One region of the Halomonas sp. SL18_1 genome, then DNA from elsewhere that is predicted to be linked to it. Evidence: predicted binding sites of a transcription regulator. Region 1 holds the regulator's gene; each other region holds the start of a gene.
What was found. Region 1 encodes PhoB, which activates phosphate uptake and scavenging genes when phosphate is short. Its sites were predicted from a motif close to TGTCATANNNNTGTCANA; they were not measured.

Region 1 (3,980 bases):
CCCCCAAACGACCTGGAGAGACTCGGTGACCCGCAGATGCACGGCCCGCCCCGGCCCGCTTCCCCGGCGACGCCCCTGCTGCGCTGGCGCCCACTGGCGGCCGCCCAGCCGCAGATGAGCCCGGCCTGGTGGGCCTGGGTGGCCTCTCGCGACTCGCTGACCGCCCGGCTGATCGAGGCCGGGGCCGGGCGCACCTTCCGGGTCCGCCTGCTCGACCAGCGCCTGGGACTGCCGCGCCCCGACGAGGCCCGGGCGCTGGGGCTGGTGCCGGGGCGCCTGGCCTGGCGGCGCGAAGTGGCGCTCTGCCTGGAGGGCCAGCCCTGGGTGGTGGCGCGCTCGGTGGCGCCCCTCGCGACGCTGCGCGGCCAGCGGCTGGAGCGCCTCGGCGAACGCTCCCTGGGCAGCTGGCTGTTCCGCCAGCCGGACCTGGCGCGCAGCCCCATCGAGGTTACCGCGGCCCCCGCCCCCTTTCATCCTTCCCGCGGCCCCTGGGGACGGCGCTCGGTGTTCCGCCACCGGCGTTTCGCGGTGCTGGTTCAGGAGTTCTTTCTCGACGCCATGGCGGATGAACTGGGGCTACCTTCACGTTAGGATGAGCGCCATCGACTGAGGAGGCATCGATGGACCGTTCCGTGCTGCACCCCACCGGCCTCGCCCGGATTCCCGATTTCTGCACCTGATGCGCCTGGACCGGCCCATCGGCACCTGGCTGTTGATGTGGCCCACCCTCTGGGCGCTGTGGGTGGCCGCCCAGGGCCTGCCCGAGCGCCGTATCCTGCTGATCTTCGTTGCCGGGGTCTATCTGATGCGCGCCGCCGGCTGCGTGGTCAACGACTACGCCGACCGCCACTTCGACGGCCACGTCAAACGCACCGAGCACCGCCCCCTGGCCACCGGCCGAATCAGCGAGGGCGAGGCCCAGGCGCTGTTCCTGATCCTGGTGATGGCCGCCTTCGTGCTGGTGCTGTTCACCAACCTGTTCACCGTGCTGCTGTCGCTGGGGGGCGTAGTGCTGGCCTTCATCTACCCCTTCATGAAGCGCTACACCCACCTGCCCCAGCTGTTCCTGGGCGCGGCCTTCTCCTGGGCGATTCCCATGGCCTTCGGCGCGGTGCTGGGCCACGTGCCGCTGGAGGCCTGGCTGCTGTTTGCCGCCAACCTGGTGTGGACGGTGGCCTACGATACCCAGTACGCCATGGTCGACCGCGATGACGACCTGAAGATCGGCATCAAGTCCACTGCCGTGCTGTTCGGGCGCGCCGACCGGCTGATGATCGGGCTGCTGCAAGGGGCGACCTTAGCCTTGCTGGCCTGGGCGGGGGTGCGCCTGGGCCTGGGCGGTTTCTTCTGGGCGGGGCTCGCGGCTATGGCGGCCACCTTCGTCTATCAGCAGTGGCTGATCCGGGAGCGCGACCGCGACCGCTGCTTCCGAGCCTTCCTCAACAACCACTGGTCGGGACTGTTGGTGTTCGCCGGCCTGGCCCTCACCCTCTGGCCGGCGGTGAACGGCTGAGCGGCGCTGGCGGCGCTGTCATCCAACTGTCATCATGACATGGTCATATCGTCATCGACCCGTCACTGATCACGAGGCTTCCGGATGACCGCCAAGACCGTTCTGATCGTCGATGATGAAGCGCCGATTCGCGAGATGATCGCCGTGGCGCTGGAGATGGCCGACTACCGCGTACTGGAAGCGGACAACGCCCAGGAGGCCCACGCCATGGTGGTCGACCACCGCCCCGACCTGCTGCTGCTGGACTGGATGATGCCCGGCACCAGCGGCATCGAACTGGCCCGGCGACTCAAGCGCGAGGAGGCCACCCGCGAGATCCCGATCATCATGCTCACCGCCAAGAGCGAGGAGGACAACAAGATCCAGGGACTCGAGGCCGGCGCCGACGACTACATCACCAAGCCCTTTTCGCCGCGGGAGCTGGTGGCACGCCTCAAGGCGGTGCTGCGCCGGGCGACCCCCCAGGGCGTGGAGGATCCGGTCACGGTGGAGGGGCTGGAACTCGACCCGGTCAGCCACCGGGTGAGCGCCGACGGCCGCGCCCTGGAGATCGGCCCCACCGAGTACCGCCTGCTGCAGTTCTTCATGACCCACCAGGAGCGCGCCTACACGCGCAGCCAGCTGCTCGACCAGGTCTGGGGCGGCAATGTCTATGTGGAGGAGCGTACCGTGGACGTGCATATCCGCCGCCTGCGCAAGGCGCTGGGCGAGCGCCACCAGCACCTGGTGCAGACCGTGCGCGGCACCGGCTATCGGTTCTCCACCAAGGGCTGACGTGGCCCGCCCGTGGAGCCGTGAGCTGTGGCGCCTGGCCTGGCTGGCCGCCGCGGGCAGCCTGGTCGGCTGGCTGTTCTCGGCGCCGGCACTGGGCCTGGCCGCCGGTCTGACGGCCTGCCTGCTCTACCATCTTCGCCAGCTGCGCGCCCTGCACCGCTGGCTGACCCGCCATCCGCAGAGCGAGCCCCCCTCGGCGAACGGCCTGTGGGGCGAGCTGTTCGACCGCCTGTATCGCTACCAGAAGGGACAGCGGCTGACCCAGAGCCGCCTGCGCACCGCCCTACGGCGTATCCAGGAGTCCTCGGAGGCGATGCGCGACAGCGTGGTGATGCTCGACCAGCACGGCGACCTGGAGTGGTGGAACAGCGCCGCCGAGCGCATGCTGGGCCTGGACGCCGCCCACGACCGCGGCCAGCACATCACCAACCTGGTGCGTGACCCGCGTTTCGTCGCCTACTTCAACGCCCGCGACTACCGCGAGCCGCTGACCCTGGCCTCGCCCATCGACGAGCGCATGATCCTGCAGTACCAGATCACCCTCTACGGCGACGACGAGCGTCTGCTGATGGCCCGCGACATCACCCGCCTGCACCGCCTGGAGGAGATGCGTCGCGACTTCGTGGCCAACGTCTCCCACGAGCTGAGAACCCCGCTGACCGTGCTGACCGGCTACCTGGAAACCTACGGCGACCATGCCGATCAGCTGCCGCCGCGGCTGGCCCGCGGGCTTGGCCAGATGCAGGCGCAGGCCACGCGCATGCAGAACCTGGTCAACGACCTGCTGCTGCTGTCGCGACTGGAGATCGACCGCGGCGGCGAGGATCATTCACCGCTGGACATCGGCGCACTGCTCGAGTGCGTGCGCCGCGACGCCGAGGCGCTCTCCGGCGGCCGCCAGCGAATCGTGGTGGAAATCGAGACGTCCCGGCGGCTGGTCGGCAGCGAGCAGGAGATTCGCAGTGCCGCCTCCAACCTGGCCTTCAACGCCGTGCGCTACGCCGGCGAGGGTCGCCAGATCGTGCTGCGCTGGAAGCCCCACCCCGAGGGAGCCTGCCTGGAGGTGGAAGATGACGGCGAGGGCATCGACCCGGCGCACATTCCGCGGCTCACCGAGCGTTTCTACCGGGTCGACAAGGGGCGCAGCACCGCCACGGGCGGCACCGGCCTGGGGCTGGCAATCGTCAAGCACGTGCTGCTGCGCCACGACGCCCGGCTGGAGATCGTCTCCCACCCGGGCCAGGGGGCGTGCTTTGCCGGCATCTTCCCTCAGGCGCGGCTACGCGCGGCCCAAGACGCCTCTGCGCCCCGTGGCTCGGCGGTGCCGATCCCGCCGCGGCGCCGATAGCGGGCGCCGCAGCGGCTCAGCCGGGTGTCGCCTCAGTGATGGTGGTGGTCATCGGCGTCGGCGCTGCCTTCGCCCGCACTCTGCACCCAGACCTCCACCTCGACCTCGCCGCGCTCGGCGAATTCCAGGGTCATCGGGAAGCGATCCCCCTCGCGCAACGGGGCCACCAGGTTCATCAGCATCAGGTGGTAGCCGCCGCCGGGACGCATGGTCTGAGTGATGCCGCCGGGCACCTCGATCTGCATCACCTGGCGCATGCGCATCACGCCGTCGTCCATCGCCATGTCATGCAGCTCCACGGTGTCGCTGGCCGGGGTGCTGGCCCCAACCAGCACCGCCGGTTCT
Region 2 (3,980 bases), 3.7 Mb from region 1:
CGGTGCTCAGGACGATAGAACTCGGGCACCAGAGCGGCGAAATCCGCGAGTATCGCCTCGCAGTTAGCTCGCCAGTCATCTCCCCCGAGCAGCAGCATGAAGTCATCGCCGCCCACATGCCCCAGGAAATCATCGGCATCACTCAGGCGCGCCAACAACAGTCGCGACAGTGACAGGATCATCCGATCCCCTTCGGCATAGCCATAGCCGTCGTTGTAGGCCTTGAAGTTATCCAGGTCGGCAAACACCGCCACCAGGGCCTGCCCCTGACGTAGTCGCTCGGTCAACGCTTCCTGAATCAGGATATTCCCCGGCAGGCCGGTCAGCGGATTAGCGTTGCGGGCCTGGCGCACCTGGATGGCGGTGATCTCCCGCAGCAGGTCGATGATATTCCCCATGCCTCGGTAGCGCCCCGTATCGTCGACGACTACGAAGTCCTCCTGCTGCAGCCCACGGGCATCGGTAATGCGCTGGCTGAGTACTTCCAGGGACGTATCCTGAGGCACGCTGAGCAGGTGACGATCGGCAATCTGATCCACCTCTGTTCTGGCGTGCAGAGCATGACTGTAGGGATTGGTGAACAGCGTCAGGAATTCGTGACGACGCACCACCGCCAGTGGGCGGTCAGCCTCCACCACCGGCACGCAGCGAAGCTCGGGCTGGGCACGGAAGCGCTCTACCAGGGACAGAACCGGCAGCCTCGGCGAGACAGGGTCCACCTGCGCAACAATCGTGCTGGCACTGCGTCGCGGTGACTGTGCCGTCAGGCCGTGGCTGGGCAGCAGCGGCGACACCTGGCGCGGTGGCTCGGCACAGGGTCGGGCGAAATAATAGCCCTGCAGCAGCACGAGCCCACGGTCCAGCTCCCAGAGACAGCGCTGCTCCTCGGCGGTTTCGACACCTTCCGCAATCAGTTCACATCCCAGGCTGCGGGCCACGTCCAGCAGCGAGCGCAGGAACTCGCGCTTGTCGGGAGAACTATCGATCCCGGCGACGAAGTGACGATCCAGCTTGACCATGTCCGGACGCAATTCCGCCCAGTGGCGAAGGCTGGAGTGACCCGCCCCCAGGTCGTCCAGGGCCACTCGAAAGCCCATCTCCCGATAGTGGTCCATGGCCTGTCGCATCGCTTGGTAATCCGCGATGGGAAGATGCTCGGTAAGCTCGATTACCACCCGCTCCGGTGCCAGCCCACCTCTATCCAGATAGGCCAGGGTCAGCCCCTCTCGAAAGTCACGCTCCAGCAGGGTCGAGGGCATGACATTGAGGAACAGCTTTCCTCCAAGCCCCAGCGCCACAAAACGTTCGATGGCCAGCCGCCGGCAGAGCAGGTCCAGCTCCACTAGCAGACCGGCCTGCATGGCGCTCTCGAAAAGCCGCTGGGGAGCGTGCAGCGGTGAATGCTGTGGACCACGAATCAACGCCTCATAGCCGTGGATGCGGCGTTGCCCCATATCGACGATGGGCTGGAAGTAGGGCGTCAACTGCTCCCCAACGATGATCGCCTCCAGCAGGTGTTGCTCGCTCGGTGTCATGCCCGCACTCGTCGCCATGAAAAGCCATAAGGATGCGGCAGTGCGATGGCAAATCCATGACAGTCGAAGCGTGTCACTGAAGCATCGCCATGGACACGAACTCTCATCAGCCCCACCGCGACCGACCAACGCCCCGAGGCAGGCTGGATACATGATGTCAGCCACCCACCATCACCTAACCGACATTTTTCTGCCACCGCGATGTCATCGCCTGTCACTAATATCGGCGGGAAAAGTGTTCATTTTCATCATTGGCCCATGGGTCGCCGCAGACGCAAGGAGAGCATCATGCCCGCATTTTCATTGAAAGGCCTGGCCGCCGGCATCGCCGCAGCCAGCCTGTCGCTGTCCGCTCATGCCACCGTGGAGGTGCAATGGTGGCATGCTATGGGCGGCGAACTCGGCGAGATACTGGAAGGCATCACCGAAGACTTCAACGCCTCCCAAGAGGAGTATCGGGTTCGCCCCAGCTACCGGGGCAACTACACCGAGACCATGACCGGTGCCATCGCCGCCTTCCGCGCCGGCCAGCATCCCCACATCCTGCAGGTGTTCGAGGTCGGAACTGGCACCATGATGGCCGCCGAAGGCGCCGTCTATCCCGTTTACCAGCTGATGGAAGACCATGGCCGAGCCTTCGATCGGGAGGCCTTCCTGTCGGCAGTGGTGGGCTACTACACCGATACCCGCGGCAACATGCTCTCCTTTCCCTTCAACTCCTCCACCCCGATCCTCTACTACAACCGCGATGCCTTCGAGGCGGCGGGGCTCGAGGGTGCGCCGCAGACCTGGGAGGACGTCGAAGCCTATTCACGCCGGCTAAGCGAGCAGGATGCCGCCAGCTGCGGCTTCACCACCTCCTGGCCGAGCTGGGTGATGCTGGAAAACTTCTCCGCCATGCACGACTCGCCGCTGGGCACCCTGGAAAACGGCTTCGGCGGCCTCGAAACGGAGTTCGTTTTCGATAACGAGCTGGTGGCCCGCCACTGGGACAACCTGAAGACGTGGCAAGACGAGGGCGTGTTCCGCTGGGGTGGACCGGGACCGGGCAGCGACGCCGCCCCGATGTTCTATTCCGGTGAGTGCGCCATGTTCTTCGGTTCTTCGGCAGCCCGTGCCGGCGTGCTGGCCAATGCCGATTTCGCGGTCGGCTACGGCATGCTGCCCTACTACGCCGACGTAGAGGATGCGCCGCAAAACTCCATCATCGGTGGTGCCACCCTATGGACGCTGCGCGGGCACAGCGAGGAGGAGTACGCAGCCGTGGCGGCCTTCTTCGATTACCTCTCCGAGCCTGAGGTGCAGGCCGACTGGCATCAGCGCACCGGCTACCTGCCGATCACCCATGCCGCCTGGGAGCTTAGCGAGGCACAGGGTTTCTATGCCGAGAACCCGGGCACCGAGATCTCCATCGAGCAGATGACCCTCAACGAGCCAACCGAGAACTCCAAGGGGCTGCGCTTCGGCAACTTCGTGCAAATTCGCGACATGATTTCCGAGGAGATGGAAGCGGTGATGGCCGGACGCAAGAGCGGCGAGCAGGCCAGCGCCGATGCGGCACGGCGCAGCAATGCCCTGCTTAGGGATTTCCAGCAAGCCAATCAATAAGAACAGCCCTTTCGCGCCGCCCTCCCCTGGGAGGGGGCGCCTTTTTCATCGTCTTGCCGAGCAATAAATCATGCAGACCAAACGCATGACGTTTCCCGGTCGCTGGCTGCCCTATGCGTTGCTGGCGCCTCAGGTCATCATCACCCTGATCTTCTTCATCTGGCCGGCGGGACAGGCGCTGTACCAATCGCTGCTGCGCGAGGATGCCTTCGGCCTGAGCACCACCTTCGTCGGGCTGGCCAATTTCTCCCGGCTGTTCGAAGACGCCTACTATCTCAACTCCCTCTCGGTCACCGCCGTGTTCGCCTTGGGCACGACCCTGCTCTCGATGAGCGCGGCCCTACTCCTGGCAGTCACCGTCAACCGAATGCTTCGCTCCCGAGATGGCTACACCATCCTGCTGGTGTGGCCCTATGCCATCGCACCGGCCATCGCCGGTGTGCTGTGGTGGTTCATCTTCAACCCCTCCATTGGCATCGTGCCCTACGTGCTCGACATGCTGGGCTACCGCTGGAACCACCGCACCTCGGGCACGGATGCCATGATCCTGGTGATCATCGCGGCGGCCTGGAAGCAGATCGCCTACAACTTCCTGTTCTTCCTGGCCGGGCTCCAGTCGATCCCGCAGTCGCTGATCGAGGCCGCAGCCATCGACGGTGCCGGTCCGGCCAAGCGCTTCTGGACCATCGTCTTCCCGCTGCTCACCCCCACCACCTTCTTCCTGCTGGTGGTCAATGTGGTCTACGCCATGTTCGACACCTTCGGCGTCATTCATGCCACCACCCAGGGAGGCCCGGCCCAGGCGACCAACATCCTGGTCTACAAGGTCTACGCCGA
Region 3 (3,980 bases), 3.6 Mb from region 1:
CATGCGGTGATGTTCTGTGTGCTGACGGCGAGCCATGCGCCCTGGCTGCTGCCCCTGCTGGTGCCGCTGACGCTGCTGATCGCCCTCTCCCGCGTCGGCCTGGGGCTGCACTACATCAGCGATGTCATTGCCGGCGCGCTGATCGGTGCCGCCTTCGCCCAGCTCAGCCTCAGGCTGCTGGGCTGAAACTCGCCAGTCTGCCAAGCCTTCTTACCGCCCCCAGCCCACTCGAGAGCGCTGGCTCTGAAGTGCCCTCGATTCCTGCACCGCTAAATGCCAAAAAGCCGGTGGCTTTTCAGCGCACCGGCAAGTGTAACGATCGAAACAGACACTAGAGGGTCGCCGGGCAGGGTCACACTGCCAGGCACCCCGAGACAGCCTCAGAAATGATACCGCGCACCCAGAATGTAATAGGCATCATCGTTGGCGTCGCCGTCTCTCGCTTCTTCATCCATGAACTCGACGAAGAAGTCGAGACTGCTGGAGAGTCGATAGTGCGCGGCAGCCACCCAGATATCTCGACTGCCTGACTGGGCTTCTTCATCCTTGTTGTAGTAGTCGGCATGAAAGCGCCACTGACCGGTGGAGAAGGTGCCACCCAAGCCGATAGTGTCGAAATTATCATCCTGCGTTTCGTAGCCGATACGGGCAGAGAAGGCATCGTTGAAGGCGAAGGAAGCGGTAGCCCCGTAAAGCACTTCTCCGGCCCCACCAGCGACGCCATCCTTGTCATCCACATAGCCCAGGGCAATGCCGAACGGCCCTGTTTCATAGCTCACGCCGCCTTGGGTGACTATCTCGGACGACTCCCCGGGAGCCGCATCGTTGCTGCTGTAGTGCTTGGCTGAGATAAAGGCCTTGAAGCCTTCCAGGTTCGGTGTGATGTAGCCCAGGGAGTCGCCGCGCGCCTGAAGACCGCCACCGCCGATTTCAAACCCCTTGTTGATGTAAACATCGAAGGGTGCGGCCACCAGGTCACTGTAAAAACTGTCATAGTTGCCGGCGATCAGGGTGCCGAAAGTAGCGCTTTCCACCCCCAGGTAGCTGTTGCGCACTTCGCTGAAGCCCGACGACTGGTCACGCTCATCACCATTGAAGCGCCACTGCACCCGCGCAAAACCACGCAGATCATCATTGATCACGCTACTGCCGGTCAGCTGCAGGCGAGAGCCCACGTTAACGAACTCACTACCATTATCCTCTGCATTACCACCGGACTCTACGCCCATGGCGATGCGACCATAGAGATCGAGGCTGGTGCCATCCTGATCATAAACCTTAGCCGCATGGGCCGCAGAAGATGCCAGCAAGACGCTGGCGATGGCACTGGAAATGAGAGATTTCTTCATCATCATAAATTCCCTTGGACGAACGATCATGTAGACGATTGGCGTTAGTAGAGGCACCGCAAAAGGCACCCTATTCTTGTTCTTTGGCCTCGATCATAACGGCCCAAAATGTCAGTTATGTGCCAATCTCATGTCGATACACTGATTCGTCATCATCCCCCAGCCGGCGTCACTAAACGGTCATGATCGTGAAGCCCCTCTGTCACATCACCTTGGCAAGGTTGGCAACCGCTAACGCAGTTATTCACACCGCTTGCCAAGAGGTTCTCCATGATCAAGTCGATGCTGCCCCTGACCATTGCCGCCGCGCTCTTCGCTACTGGCCAGGCCCAGGCCGCCGAGTCCTGCCCCTCCACCCTGCGCTTTGCCGATACCGGTATTGAAGGCACAGAAGAACTTCAGCGCGCCTTCAATGAATTTGTCGAGGAAGTTGAGTCGCGCTTAGGTGTCGAGGTGGAGTTCTTCCCAGTGGGCAACCGCACTACCGCCATCAACGCCCTGCGCTTCGAGCAGGTCGACATCGTGCTGGCCGGTCCTTCGGAGTACGTGCTGATGGCCGAGCGCGTCGAGGGCATCCAGCCGATCAGCGCCATCGTACGCCCGGAGTACTACTCGGTGTTCATCGCCTCCACCGACAGCGACATCGAGACCCTGGAGGATCTGCGTGGCAAGCACGTGGCCATGAAGGACCACGGTTCCACCACCGGCCATATCATGCCCAGCTACATGCTGCACCAGGCCGGCCTGGACATTGACCGCGACCTGCAGATCACCCTGCTCGACGGTGCCCGCATGCAGGCCTTGGCTTCTGGCGAGGTGGACGCCGTGGGTACCGGCGTGCGCGACTTCGCGCCTTTCGTTGCCCAGCACGGCGAGGAGAACTACCGCATCATCGAGCGCGGCCAGGACATGCCGGGCGACCCGATGGTGGCCGGCCCGCATATCGCCGCGGATTGCGTGAGCGAGATCCAGGAGGCCTTCATGGCCGACCCGGAGGGCCTGCTGCAGGCAATTCTCGCCCCGGGCGAGCGTGACAAGTATATCGGCGCCGAGATGGTTCGCGTGAATGACGCCGAGTACGACGTGGTGCGCGACTCCTACGCCCTGCTGGGCCTCAGCGACTAAGTGTGAGCTGTATGCAATTGACCGTAAGCGACCTAACCAAGATCTACCCGGACGGCACCCGCGCCCTGGGCGGGCTGTCGTTCGAGGTGGCTCCCGGGGAGGGCGTTGTGATCCTTGGGCACAACGGCTGCGGCAAGTCGACGCTGATGAAGTGCCTGACCGGTCTCGAGCGCCCCACCACGGGGCGCCTGGTACTGGACGGCCTCGACCTTGCCCGCGCCTCCCGCCGCGAGCTGCGTCCGCTGCGCCAGCGTATCGGCTGCGTCTTCCAGAAGTTCAACATGGTCGGCAACCTCTCGGTGCTGCAGAACGTCCTGTTCGGCCTGATGGGCCGCCGCGGGATCCTGGCCAGCCATGCCCTGACCGCCAGCCGCGAATCGAGACGGGACGCCATGCAGGCACTTGAGCGGGTGGGCCTCGCCCACCTGGCGCCGCGCCGCACCGACACCCTCTCCGGCGGCCAGCAGCAGCGCGTGGCCATCGCTCGCATGCTGATGCAGGACGCCGAGATCGTGCTGGCCGACGAGCCAGTGGCGAGTCTCGACCCCCGTGCGGGCCGCGAGGTGATGGAGCTGCTCTGGTCGGTGGTGCGCGAGCGCGGCATGACCGTGCTCTGCGTGCTGCACCAGATCGACCTGGCTCGGGAGTTCGGCGAGCGGCTGATCGGCCTGCACGGCGGTCAGCTTGCCTTCGACCGCCCCACCGCCGAGATCGGCGACGCCGACATCACGGCCCTCTACCAGACCGTCACACCACAGGAGGCCGCTACCGATGAGCGATTCATCGCCGCACCGCGACGCCCCGCCCAGGCTTGAACGGCCCTCCCCCATCGCCTTCATCTTGCTGCTGGCCTTCGCGGCCTTCTTCATCAGCGGCTTTACCAGCGCCGATATCCACCCGGACCGGCTGCTGCGTGGCGTCGCGAATCTGGGCACCTTCTTCGGCGAGGCGATGCCGCCCAACTTCGCCCGCTGGGACGTCATCGCCGTCGCCATGCTGGAAACCTTCCAGATGGCCATCGTCGGCGTGGTGTTCGGGGTGATCCTGAGCCTGCCCATGGCCCTGCTGTGTGCCCGCAACACCAGTCCGCACCCCCTCGTTCGGGTCATCGCTCGCAACGTGGTGGCGACGCTACGTACCGTGCCCGACCTGGTGTGGGCGCTGATCTTCGTGGTCGCCGTGGGGCTGGGTCCATTAGCGGGCATTCTCGCCATCATCATGGATACCATCGGCTTCTGCGCGCGCTTTTTCTCCGAGCGCATCGAGGAGGTGGACCCGGCCCCGGCCAGGCCCTAGCCGCCACCGGCGCCTCGCGTAGCGGGGTGGTGTGCGGTGCCATCATCCCCGAGTGCACGCCCTCCTTCGTGGCGACCAGCCTCTTTTCGGTGGAGAAGGCGGTGCGCAGCGCCGTGGTACTGGGCCTGGTGGGCGCCGGCGGCATCGGCGTGGAGCTCTCCGCGGCCATGAACCTGTTCCGCTACGACCAGGCCCTCACCGTGATCCTTG

Region 2: ugpB (sn-glycerol-3-phosphate ABC transporter substrate-binding protein UgpB) is a predicted target of PhoB. The motif match lies at 1,580-1,597, and genes of this name have one in related genera.
Region 3: phnD (phosphate/phosphite/phosphonate ABC transporter substrate-binding protein) is a predicted target of PhoB. The motif match lies at 1,457-1,474, and genes of this name have one in related genera.

What each region holds. Positions count from the first base shown of each region.
Region 1 is NZ_JBVTRK010000001.1:342,192-346,171, forward strand. It holds gene ACSJDS_RS01770 (chorismate--pyruvate lyase family protein) at 37-591, shown strand; partial or broken gene ubiA (4-hydroxybenzoate octaprenyltransferase) at 621-1,513, shown strand; gene phoB (phosphate regulon transcriptional regulator PhoB) at 1,598-2,287, shown strand; gene phoR (phosphate regulon sensor histidine kinase PhoR) at 2,289-3,635, shown strand; gene ACSJDS_RS01790 (copper chaperone PCu(A)C) at 3,668-3,980, opposite strand, start outside.
Region 2 is NZ_JBVTRK010000001.1:3,997,068-4,001,047, forward strand. It holds gene ACSJDS_RS20430 (GGDEF domain-containing protein) at 1-1,535, opposite strand, end outside; gene ugpB (sn-glycerol-3-phosphate ABC transporter substrate-binding protein UgpB) at 1,824-3,143, shown strand; gene ugpA (sn-glycerol-3-phosphate ABC transporter permease UgpA) at 3,214-3,980, shown strand, end outside.
Region 3 is NZ_JBVTRK010000001.1:3,976,135-3,980,114, forward strand. It holds gene ACSJDS_RS20295 (phosphatase PAP2 family protein) at 1-186, shown strand, start outside; gene ACSJDS_RS20300 (porin) at 381-1,352, opposite strand; gene phnD (phosphate/phosphite/phosphonate ABC transporter substrate-binding protein) at 1,620-2,474, shown strand; gene phnC (phosphonate ABC transporter ATP-binding protein) at 2,486-3,289, shown strand; gene ACSJDS_RS20315 (PhnE/PtxC family ABC transporter permease) at 3,246-3,770, shown strand; gene ACSJDS_RS20320 (PhnE/PtxC family ABC transporter permease) at 3,800-3,980, shown strand, end outside.